3 regions of the Amycolatopsis melonis genome follow, and region 2 is predicted to be linked to each of the others. Evidence: riboswitches for the same ligand, from Rfam matches in the RefSeq annotation. Region 2 holds a riboswitch; each other region holds the start of a gene.
The links. A riboswitch is a leader RNA that binds a small molecule or an ion and turns the genes downstream of it on or off. The one in region 2 is predicted to bind S-adenosylmethionine.
Positions count from the first base shown of each region.

Region 1: it holds a riboswitch for S-adenosylmethionine, as region 2 does, so the genes downstream of both, thrC (threonine synthase) here and ABJI51_RS18950 (aminotransferase class V-fold PLP-dependent enzyme) in region 2, are expected to answer to the same signal.
Region 3: it holds a riboswitch for S-adenosylmethionine, as region 2 does, so the genes downstream of both, ABJI51_RS15370 (methionine ABC transporter ATP-binding protein) here and ABJI51_RS18950 (aminotransferase class V-fold PLP-dependent enzyme) in region 2, are expected to answer to the same signal.

Region 1 is NZ_JBDZYD010000006.1:128,878-132,680, reverse strand. It holds gene ABJI51_RS17485 (DMT family transporter) at 1-350, opposite strand, end outside; gene rpsT (30S ribosomal protein S20) at 678-938, shown strand; gene holA (DNA polymerase III subunit delta) at 996-1,976, opposite strand; SAM riboswitch class I at 2,123-2,256, shown strand; gene thrC (threonine synthase) at 2,270-3,535, shown strand; gene ABJI51_RS17465 (ComEC/Rec2 family competence protein) at 3,565-3,803, opposite strand, start outside.
Region 2 is NZ_JBDZYD010000006.1:418,670-422,472, forward strand. It holds gene ABJI51_RS18940 (potassium/proton antiporter) at 1-358, shown strand, start outside; gene ABJI51_RS18945 (M23 family metallopeptidase) at 491-1,162, shown strand; SAM riboswitch class IV at 1,256-1,370, shown strand; gene ABJI51_RS18950 (aminotransferase class V-fold PLP-dependent enzyme) at 1,410-2,744, shown strand; gene ABJI51_RS18955 (hypothetical protein) at 2,765-3,412, shown strand; gene ABJI51_RS18960 (hypothetical protein) at 3,352-3,803, shown strand, end outside.
Region 3 is NZ_JBDZYD010000005.1:305,087-308,889, forward strand. It holds gene ABJI51_RS15365 (4-(cytidine 5'-diphospho)-2-C-methyl-D-erythritol kinase) at 1-804, opposite strand, end outside; gene ABJI51_RS15370 (methionine ABC transporter ATP-binding protein) at 877-1,890, opposite strand; SAM riboswitch class I at 2,101-2,191, opposite strand; gene rsmA (16S rRNA (adenine(1518)-N(6)/adenine(1519)-N(6))-dimethyltransferase RsmA) at 2,318-3,157, opposite strand; gene ABJI51_RS15380 (hypothetical protein) at 3,167-3,502, opposite strand; gene ABJI51_RS15385 (resuscitation-promoting factor) at 3,757-3,803, opposite strand, start outside.

The sequences.
Region 1 (3,803 bases), 290 kb from region 2:
CGTTCCCCCAGCACCAGGACGGCCGCCAGCACGGACAGCAGCGGGCCGGTGCCGCGCGCGACGGGGTAGACGACCGACAGGTCGCCGACGCGGTACCCGCGCTGCAGGACGACGCCGTAGGCGATGTGCAGCACCGCCGTGACCACCGCGGCGAGCAGCCAGCTCCACTGTGGACGTTCGTCCTCGACGACGAGCAGCACGACGGTGACCGGCAGCAGCACGACCGCGGCAACGGTGTAGTAGAGCCAGACGAACTGCGTGCCGCCGGCGGAGATCCGCTTGGCGGCCAGGTTCCAGGCCGCGTGCACGACGGCGGCGACGAGGACGAGGGACAGGGCAGTGGCGTTCATGGGACCCCTTACGGGTTTTCGCGCACGCGAAAACCGGGTCCTCCAGGCTTTTGCCCCGTCAGATGAACGACCGGCCGTCCGGGCCCGCCGATGGTGCCGCTCGGACCAGCCCCGCCGGCCCTGGTTGTACGGTGCGGGCACGGACCGGCGACGGAACCCTAGGCACTGCCGCCACCGAGCCTACTCCCGGCTCCGGGCGCCCGCGGCCCGGCTGTTAGAGTGGTCGCTCGCTGCCCGTGCGGCATTCCGTCATGGAGGAAACCCGCTCCCCGAGCGGGGCCACTTCAGCGCGGCGGCGATCTCACCGAGTGAAACAGGAGTTGCCCTATGGCCAACATCAAGTCGCAGATCAAGCGCATCACGACGAACGAGAAGGCGCGTCAGCGCAACCAGGCGATCCGGTCCTCGGTGAAGACCGCGATCCGCAAGGTCCGCGAAGCCGCCGAGGCCGGCGACAAGGCCAAGGCCGTCGAGCTGCAGCGCGACGCCGCCCAGAAGCTGGACAAGGCCGTCTCGAAGGGCGTCATCCACGCCAACCAGGCCGCCAACAAGAAGTCGGCGCTCGCCAAGCGCGTCAACGCGCTCTGAGCCAGTTGGTTTCTGGGAAGGCCCCGGCTCCGGCCGGGGCCTTCTTCGTGCCCGGGGTCAGCGGTCGCCCTTGGCGGCCGCCACCTCGAGGACCGCTCGCTCCAGCGCGTAGCCCGGGTCCGCCGCGACGCCCTTGACCTCCGCGTTCAGCCGGGCGACCACGCGCATCGCCATGGCAAGGCCGTCGGGGTTCCAGCCACGGGACTGGCCCTGCGCCTTGCGGATCTTCCACGGCGGCATGCCCAGCTCACCCGCCAGCTGGTTCGGGTTGCCGCGGCCCGCGCCGGAGACCCGGGCGATCGTGCGGACCGCGTCGGCCAGCGCGTCGGCCACCAGGACGTGCGGGACGCCCAGCTGCATCGCCCAGCGCAGCGACTCCAGCGCCGCCGCGCGGTCGCCGCTGACCGCCTTCTCCGCGACCGCGAAGCCCGTCACGTCGGCGCGGCCGCGGTGGTAGCGGCGGACCGCCTCCGCGTCGACCGTGCCGCCCGTGTCCGCGACCAGCTGCGTCGCCGCCGAAGACAGTTCCCGCAGGTCGGAGCCCACCGCGTCGATCAGCGCCGCGACCCCGGCCGGGTCGATCTTGCCGCCCACCCGGCGGACCTCGTGCCGGACGAACTGCTCCCGCTCGGCAGGCTTGGTCAGCTTCGGGCACTCCGTCACCTCGGCGCCCGCCTTCTTCAGCACAGCAGGCAGCGACTTGCCCGCCTTGCTGCGGCCGCCGCCGGTGTGCACGACGACGAGCACGACCCCGTCCGCCGGGTCCTTCAGGTAGGCCGCGACCGCGTCCGCCAGCTCCTGCGAGATGTCCTGCGCCGACTCCAGGACGATCACGCGCCCCTCGCTGAACAGCGACGGACTGACCAGTTCGGCGAGTTCCGGCGCTGTGAGATCCGACACCCGGACCCGGGTCAGCTCCGCCGTCGCGTCCGTCGCGCGGGCGGCGGCCAGCGTCTCGCGGACGGCCCGCTCGATCAGCAGTTCTTCCTCTCCCAGCACCAGGTGCAGCGGGGCCGGGGCGGTGGCTTGCGCGGTCACCCCGGAATCCTCTCACTTGCTCTGTTCGTGCCCCCGCTCCGGTGATGTCGAGCGGGACCGTGGCACGGCTCGAGCGCGATGTCGTACGGTGTAGCCGAGGCAGCCGCCCCGGGCGATCCGGCGAGCGTGCACCGACAACCGAATACCGCTCATCCAGAGGGGCAGAGGGAACGGCCCGACGAAGCCCCGGCAACCGGCGTACAGCCTGTCATCCCGCGATCGCGGGATAGCTGACGACCACGGTGCCAATTCCGGCCCGCTTCGGCGGGGCAGATGAGGAAAGGAACCTCGCGATGACCGCAACCCTCGGCACGACCTCCACCACCAAGACCCCGGACCTCGGTCCCGCCGTCGAACTGGTGTCGAAGGAAGAGGGTCACCGGCAGCCGCTCGCCCCCGAATTCGTCTCCGCCGAGGACTTCTCGCCGCTCGAGGTCGCCTACGACTTCGGCCGCGTCCGCCGCGAGGACATCGAGGCAGGCCCGAAGAACATCTGGCGCTACAAGAAGCTCCTTCCGGTTCCGTCCAATGTCGAAGAGATCCCGAACACCGAGCCGGGCGCGACGCGGCTGATCCGCGCCGACCGCCTCGCCAAGGAACTCGGCCTCAAGCGCGTGTGGGTCAAGGACGACACCGGCAACCCGACTCACTCGTTCAAGGACCGCGTCGTCGCCGTCGCGCTGGCCGCGGCCCGCGAGTTCGGCTTCGAGGTGCTGGCGTGTCCGTCGACCGGCAACCTGGCCAACGCGACGGCCGCCGCCGCGGCCCGCGCGGGCTGGCGGTCGGTCGTGCTGATCCCCAAGACCCTCGAGCGCGCCAAGATCCTCACCACCGCGGTGTACGACGGCGACCTGATCGCCGTCGACGGCAACTACGACGACGTCAACCGTCTCGCCACCGAGCTGGCCGCGGAGCACCCGAAGTGGGCGTTCGTGAACGTGAACGTCCGGCCGTACTACTCGGAAGGCTCGAAGACGCTGGCCTTCGAGGTCGCCGAGCAGCTCGGCTGGCGCATCCCGCCGCAGATCGTCGTGCCGATCGCCTCCGGTTCGCAGCTGACCAAGGTGGACAAGGGTTTCCGCGAGCTGGGCCAGCTCGGTCTCGTGGACGCCAGCCCGTACAAGGTGTTCGGCGCGCAGGCCACCGGCTGCTCGCCGGTGTCGGCCGCGTTCCGCGCGGGCCACGACGTGGTCCAGCCGGTGAAGCCGGACACGATCGCCCGCTCGCTGGCGATCGGCAACCCGGCCGACGGCCCGTACGTGCTCGACATCGTCAACCGCACCGGCGGCGCGATCGAGGACGTCTCCGACGAAGAGGTCGTCGAAGGCATCCGCCTGCTGGCCCGCACCGAAGGCATCTTCACCGAGACGGCAGGCGGGGTCACCGTCGCCACGGCGAAGAAGCTGGTCGAGACCGGCAAGCTGGACCCGGACGCGGAGACCGTGCTGCTGATCACCGGCGACGGCCTCAAGACCCTCGACGCGGTCGAGAACCACGTGGGCCCCAAGGCGATCCTGCCCCCGTCGGCCGCCGCCGTGAACGAGGCGCTCGGCTACTGACGTCCGGCTCCGCGCCCCGTCCCCCGGGCTCACCGGCGGGGCGGGCCGCGGGGCTCGCCCCGCCGGACGACGGCGGAGCCGGAGACCACGGCCGTGTCGCCGTCCGTGTCGGTGCGGGTGACCAGGGCACCCAGCGCCGTCAGGCTGTCCAATGTGGACCTGCTGGGATGGCCGTACGTGTTGCCCGCGCCCACGCTGACCAACGCCACCCGGGGTGCCACCGCCGCGAGGAACGACGGCAGCGAGTAGCGCGAGCCGTGGTGGGGCA
Region 2 (3,803 bases):
GCTCGGGCCGCTTGCGCGCCGGCTCGGGCTGGCGAAGAAGTCCGAGCCGCACGAGATCGAGGTCGACTCCGCGCCGCTGGACGAGATGGGCGCCGAGCTGCTGCAGGTCCGGATCCAGCCCGGGTCGAAGCTGCACGGCGTGTACCTGTCCGAGCTGCGGCTGCCGGTCGGGGCGACGATCAGCCTGATCGTCCGCGAAGGCACCGGCTTCACCCCGCAGAAGACGACCCGGCTCCAGGAGAACGACCAGCTGCTGGTCGTCACGACGAGCAAGGTCCGTGACGCCGTCGAGCGCCGTCTTCGCGCGGTCGACCGCGCCGGGCGCCTGGCCCGCTGGAAGGGCGAGTCGGGCCGCTAGCCCGTTCCGCGTTTCGCGAGTTTTTCTCACAAAAATCTCACTCGATCTTCCGTGAGATCCTCCTTTTGGCTTACTGTGCGCTCGTTCCGGTTAGTTCGAATGGGTGAGCATATAGCCTGAGGAGTACGCACGGTGACGAAACTTCGCCTGCCCGGGGCGGGCCTGGCCGCCGCGATCATCGCGGCCGCCGGACTGCTCGCCGCCCCCACCGCGACCGCCGAAGTGGCGCCCTTCCCGACGCTCGCGCTGCCGTTCGCGGCGGGCCAGCAGGTCTACTCGGCCGGCATCCACTCCGACGACGGCAGCACCGGCGTGAAGAACGCGATCGACTTCAGCCCGGCCGACCGCACCGTGCGTGCCCCGCTGGCGGGCACCGTCCACCTCCAGCACTGCGCCGGCGGCGACTGGGTGACCATCGACCACGACGGCGGCTGGCGGACCGGCTACTACCACATGGAAGGCATCAAGGTCACCGACGGCGAGCACGTCGAGGCGGGCACGGTGCTCGGCTCGACCGGCAACGCCCTGCCGTGCGGCGGCACCAGCACGGGCGCCCACGTGCACTTCACGCTGTGGACCCTCCCGGACGCCCCGGCGGCCCGCTCGGACGCGGGCAACTGGAACGGCGTCGCGTTCGGCGCGGTTTCGACAGCCCTGGCAACGGCGTACGGCGAGCCGATCGACGGAAAGGTCCTCGGCGGTTGGCGCTTCACGGCGGGCGAGCAGCAGTACTCGGGAACGGCGACGCACGTGACCGACAACGCGGTCACGCAGCTCCCGGGACGGTTCCGCGCAAAGCTCTGAGACTCGCTCGGGTTTCGGTCGAAGGTGAGCGGCGTCTCAGAATGTGAGTTCGGGGTTGGCCGCCGGGTGCGTTCTCGGTTACCTTTTGGATCAGGTCATGAGTGCCAGCGTGAAGCCCCGGCTTGCTGGCCGGCAACCCTCCTACCGCGGTGGGGTGCCCCGGGTGAGGACCGGGCCGGTCGCGCAGTGCGGCAGGCAAGCGCGGGCCCCTCGCCGGGGTCCCCCGGACTGCCGAGGAGGCACCCCGATGACTCTCGCCATCGCTCGTACCCAGCCCGAAACCGTTGCCGCGCCGGGGATTCCCGCCGTTGCCGGTGCTGCGCTGCGGGTTCCGCTCGTCACCGGCGGGGACATCGGCTACGCCAATCTCGACCACGCCGCGAGCGCGCCGTGTCTCGACGCCGTCCGCCGTGCCGTCGACGAGTTCTTGCCCTGGTACGCCAGCGTCCACCGCGGTGCCGGGTTCGCCTCGCAGGTCTCGACGAAGCTGTACGAACGCACCCGCGACGTCCTGCGCCGCTTCACCGGCGCGCGGCAGACCGACACCGTCGTCTTCACCCGCAACACCACCGACTCGTTCAACCTGCTCGCCCGCAGCCTTCCCCGCCACACCACCGTGATCGTGTTCGACACCGAGCACCACGCCGCGCTGCTGCCGTGGCAGGGACCGAACGTCCGGCGGCTGCCGACCCCGCGCACGCGGCTGGCCGCAGTGTCCGCTGTGGACGAAGCGCTCGCGGATTCCCCGCAGGGACCGCGTCTGGTGGTCGTCACCGGAGCGTCCAATGTGACCGGTGAGCTGCTCCCGGTCGCGGAAATCGCGGCGGTGGCGCGGAAACACGGCGCGCGCGTCGCGCTCGACGCCGCCCAGCTCGCCCCGCACCGTCCGATCTCGATCAGGGAACTGGACGTCGACTACGTCGCCCTCTCCGGCCACAAGCTGTACGCGCCCTTCGGAGCGGGTGCGCTGATCGGGCGTGCCGACTGGCTGCGTGCCGCGCGGCCGTACCTCGCCGGGGGCGGCGCGACCAAGCTCGTCACCGAGGACGCCGTCGTCTGGAACTCCGGGCCGGAGCGGCACGAAGCCGGTTCGCCCAACACCGTCGGCGTGTACGCGCTCGGCGTCGCCTGCGAAACACTCAGCAAGAGCTGGGACGCCGTCGTCGCGCATGAACAGGCCCTGCTCGCCCGGCTGCGCAAGGGACTGGAGGCCATCCCGGGCTGCGCCGAGCTGCGGCTGTTCGACGCGCCGGTCGACCGGGTCGGCACGGTCAGCTTCGTCGTCGACGGCTTCGACCCCGGCTGGCTCGCCGCGGTCCTGTCGGCCGAGTACGGCATCGGCGTGCGCGACGGCGCCTTCTGCGCCCACATCGCGGCCAAGCGGCTGATCGGCGTCGCCGGCGGCGACGGGCAGCAGGCCGTCCGCGTCAGCCTCGGCCTGGGCAGCACCGAAGAGCACGTCGACCGCGTCGTGCTGGCGCTGCGCCAGATCGTCGCCCGCGGTGCGCGCTGGGAGTACACGAAGGTGGACGGCCGCTGGGCGCCCGCCGGCGACCCGCGCGAACTCCCGCCGTTCTGCTGACCCGGGGTTACCCTGTGCCGATGGGGAGAGGGCAGACCTGGGTGCCGCTCGCGCTCGTCGGATTCGCCGAGCTGACGCTGGTCACGGTCGAGTTGTTCCGCCGGTCGGCCGCGGCCGCGGAACTGGGCACGCACTTCTCGGCGACACCGTCCGGCGAGCACTACGAAGGACTGTTCGGCATGTCCTTCGGCGGCTACGGGACTTCGCAGCAGCTGATCGGCATCGGTGATTCGGTGACCGCCTACACCGCGGGCAGCGGCCCAGGCTGGCTCTACGCGCTGATCGCGGCGTTCCTGGCCATCGTGCTCTGGATCGCCGTGACGCGTGACGAGCCGCTGCGGGCCCGGGTGCTGGTGGCGCTGGTCGTGGGCGTGTTCCTCGCCGTCCCGCTGCTGGATCTGGTGGCCTTCCGCCAGTTCGGCCTGGACGCGGGCACGCGCGGCCCGGTGCTGGCGACGCTCGGCCTGGCACTGGTCGCCTGGGCCGGACGCAGCCCGCTGGTGCTCGCGGCGGCCGTGCTCTCCGGCGGGATCGCGGTCGCCGTCGCCGACCTGCCGGGCGTCCTCGTCTCGGCGGCCGTCCTCCTCGCGGCCGCTATCCTGCCCCGGTGGGGAGTGCACCGCGGTACTGGTTCCCGTTGGCCGCGCTGGGATTCGCGCAGCTGGTGATGGTGGTCGTCCACCTGGTCCCGGACGAGCCGAGGCCGCTCGCGGACTTTTCGGCGGGCTATCAGACGCTCAGCGGCTACGGCACCGGCGGGGTCGGCGGCACGACCTATGCGACGGACGTCGTCCGGCTGGGCGGGGTGCCGTCGGCGACGCTCGGCTGGCTCGCCGGGCTCGCCTGCGTGGTCGTCGCCGTGGCGGGCTGGTACTGGTTCGGCCTGCGGCCGCGTCCCGTCCGGTTCGTGCTCGCCACGCTCGGGGCACTGGCCGCCGTCCCGCTGCTCGACCTCGTCGGCTTCCTGGAGCTGCACTGGCCCGGCGACGTGCGCGGCACGCTCCTGGCGACGCTCGGGCTGATCGTGCTGGCGGCGTACGAGCGCAGCTGGTTCGTCGC
Region 3 (3,803 bases), on a different contig from region 2:
GAACGCGCACGTCGGGCCGGACCCGGAGACCGTGCCCGCGAGCGCACCGGCGTTCACGCCCGCCCGCAGCGTGCGGCGCAGGTCCGGACGCAGCGAAACCGCGGCGGCCTGGAGGTCGTTGCCCAGCAGCAGGGCCAGCTGCCGCGGGTCGCCGGAGGCCAGCGCCTCGACGACCGGGGTGTGCGAACCGATCCGGGGCGGGTTGCCCGCCGCGCGCAGGCGGTCCAGCTCCTTGAACACCTTCGGCGTCGACAGGCCTTCGGAGTCGAAGGCCAGCACCCAGTGGAAGGTGTGCCGCGACAGCACCGGCACGAGGTGCTCGCCGCGGCCGGTGCCGAGCGCGGTGCCGCCGTAGAGGGCGAACGGGACGTCGCTGCCGAGCCCGGCGGCGATCTCGGCCAGCTCGTCGCGCGTGACGTCCAGGTTCCACAGGCTCGCCAGCCCGACCAGCGTCGCGGCGGCGTCGGCACTGCCGCCCGCCATGCCCCCGGCGACCGGGATGCCCTTGCGCAGCACCACGCGCACCTTCGGCTCCCCGGTGCGGCCGACGTGCGCGGCGAGCGCTTCGACGGCACGCCAGGCCAGGTTTTCGCGGCCGGTCGGGACCGAGCCCTCCCCTTCGCCGTAGACCTCGATGCCGGGCTCTTCGGTGACCGCGACGGTCACCTCGTCGGTCAGCGACAGCGCCTGGAACACGGTGACCAGCTCGTGGTAACCGTCTTCGCGCAGGTCGTCGACCGAAAGGTGCAGGTTGACCTTGGCCGGAACCCGGACGGTGACTGGGGGCGGAACTACGGCGAGCACCCGACCAGCCTACGTGCCCGCGAAAACGCCCCGATGCGAAGTTGCGCATCGGGGCGTTTCCGGGGTCCGGGATCAGGCGGCCGCGACGCCCTGGGGACCGCGGGCGGTGTGCGTGACGTGACCGCCGCGCTCGGCGACCCAGGCCAGCGCCGCGTCGGCGCGCTCGCCGCGGACGCCGAGGCGGAAGCGGCCGACCGGGGTGTCGCCGATGCGGGTCAGCCCGCCGCCGATGGTGGCGAACTCGACGTCGAAGCGGCCCGCGGCCTCCGGCAGCAGCGCACCCACCGACGCGAAGCCGACCAGGACGACGTCGACCGACCGGTCGTAGCGCGCCGACTGGGAGCGGGACGTCTCGATGGCGGGCAGCAGCGCCTGCGCGGTGCGGCTGGACGGGTCGGAGATCAGGTCGAGGACCGTGCCGCGCTCGACGACCGTGCCGTCCTCGAGCACCGCGACGTCGTCGCAGACGCGGCGGACCACGCCCGCGTCCGGCGTCGTCACCACGACCGTCGTGCCCAGCTCGGAGCGGGCCCGGTCGAGGACGGTCAGCACCGCGCCCGCCTCCTCGGGGTCGACACCGGCGGTCGGGTCGTCGGCCAGCAGCACCGCGGGCGCCGCGGCCAGCGCCTTCGCGATCGAGACACGGCGGAGCTGACCGGCGGTCAGCTCACCGGGGCGCTGCCCGGCGCGCGGGGTCAGGCCGACGAGGTCGAGCAGCGAGCCGACCCGGCTGCGGCGCTGCGGGCCGTCGACGCCGAGCTGCTCCAGCGGAGACGCGATGTTGCCGGCGATGGTGCGCTCGGCGATCAGCTCCGGCTTCGTCGAGACGACGCCGAGCTGACGGCGGATTTCGCGGAGACGGCGGCCGTCGAGCGTGCCGGTGTTGAGGCCGTCGAGGCGGACGACACCGCGGTCGGGGCGCTCCTGCAGGGCGATGCAGCGGGCGAGGACGGACTTGCCCGAGCCGGCGGGACCGACCACGCCGAACAGCGAGCCGGCCTGGACGTCGACACTCACGTCGCGCAGGGCGACGACCGGATTTCCGTTGGCAGCAAAGGATTTGGACAGGTTTTCGACGGTGATCACGAAGGCTCCAGAAAACGGGGCACCGCCCCCATGGGCGCGCCCGGCCGCAAGCGAATGTCCGTCCTCAGTGGACGGTGCAGTGAAGAAGGGTGGACCGACTCGGCAGGCTCAGTTGGAGCGCCGACATGCGGTCACGGAGCGGCGGCCTTCGTCGACGACGCGACGCCGGGTGAGGAGCAGGGGGCGGGCTACCCTCTTCATCGAAAACGGCCTCCATCGGTCCTGGCGGTAGCACCTGCCCTGCGGAGGGTGGTTGCTGCGACTTCGGCGAGCCAGGTCTCTCAGTCGCTCGGGATGGACGTACTGAGTAAAACCGATCCCGAGGAGCGAACGCAAGCGTGTTGGCCCAGATCACACGAGTGGAGGTGTCCGGATCGCGGGATCGCGGGGTGGGACGGCGTATTTTCACCGCCCTTCCACAGTGGAGCTAACGCGCGGCGGCGATCCGCGCGAAGTCGTGCACGCCGAGCTGCTCACCCCGGGTCTTCGGATCGATCCCGGCGGCCGTCAGCAGCTCACCGGCCCGTTCCGCCGAGCCCGCCCAGCCCGCGAGCGCGGCACGCAGTGTCTTCCTGCGCTGTGAGAAGGCGGCGTCCACGAGGGAGAAGAGCGTGTCCCGGTCCCCGGACGCCGGCGTTTCGCCGCGTTCGAAGGCGACGAGCGCGGAATCGACGTTCGGCACCGGCCAGAACACCGAGCGTGGCACGGCGGCGACCTTGCGTGCGGGACCGTAGTAGGCGAGCTTGACGCTGGGGACGCCGTAGATCCGGCTGCCGGGCCCGGCGGCCATCCGGTCGGCGACCTCGGTCTGCACCATGACGAGACCGCTGGTGAGCGAGGGAACCTCGGCGAGCAGGTGCAGCACGACGGGCACGGCGACGTTGTACGGCAGGTTGGCGACGAGCGCGTCCGGCGCACCGGGCAGGTCGTCGTTCGCGACCCGCATGGCGTCGGCCCCGACGACGGTCAGCCGGTCCGCGGCCTCGGGCGCCCGCTCGGCGACGGTCTTCGGCAGCCGTTCGGCGAGCTTGGGATCGATCTCGACGGCGACGACCCGCGCGCCGGTGGCGAGCAGCCCGAGCGTCAGCGACCCGAGCCCGGGCCCGACCTCGAGGACGACGTCGTCCACCCCGACCCCGGCGAGTTCGACGATCCGCCGGACGGTGTTGGGATCGTGCACGAAGTTCTGCCCGAGCTTCTTCGTCGGCCGCACGTCCAGCTCGGCCGCCAGCCCGCGGATCTCGGCAGGTCCCAGCAGTTCAACCACCGCTGGAGCTTACCCAGTGTGGTCCGGCAGCAGCCCGAGGGCGGTGCCGGCGAGGTCACGCACGCGTTGCCAGTCCGGTTCGGTGGTCAGGGCTTCCGCGGTCCACAGGTGCGCGTTCGCCGCGCCGCTCATCCGCGTGAGCAGCCGGTCGAGCTCGGCCAGGACCGGCGCCGCTGCGCCGTGCTCCACGCTCTCGCGGAAGTCGTCGAACTCCAGCGCGAGTTCGTCGGCGGCCCCGGGGACGCCGATCTCGCGCAGCCACGCCTGCTGCCGCTCGGCGGGCCAGGTCAGCCGGACGAGTGCCGCGCGGAAGTCCCGCGCCTGGTTCCGCTGGTACTGCTCCACGGATCCAGCGTGCCGCGATTCGCGTGCTCGAAGGGGCATCTCGCGTGATTGGGCGGGCATCACGCGTGATTGAAGAGGCATCTCACGTGATTGGGCGGGCATCTCACGTGATTGGGCGGGCATCGGGCTGATGCCCCGGCAATCACGCGTGATGCCCCTCCAGACACGCGTGATGCCCTTCCAGACACGCGTGATGCCCCGCTGGGCACGCGAAACGGCCCCTGCTCGGAAGCAGGGGCCGTTTCGGGAAACCGTCAGGCCTTCTTGCCGCAGACCGGCCAGGCGCTGTAGCTGCCGCCGC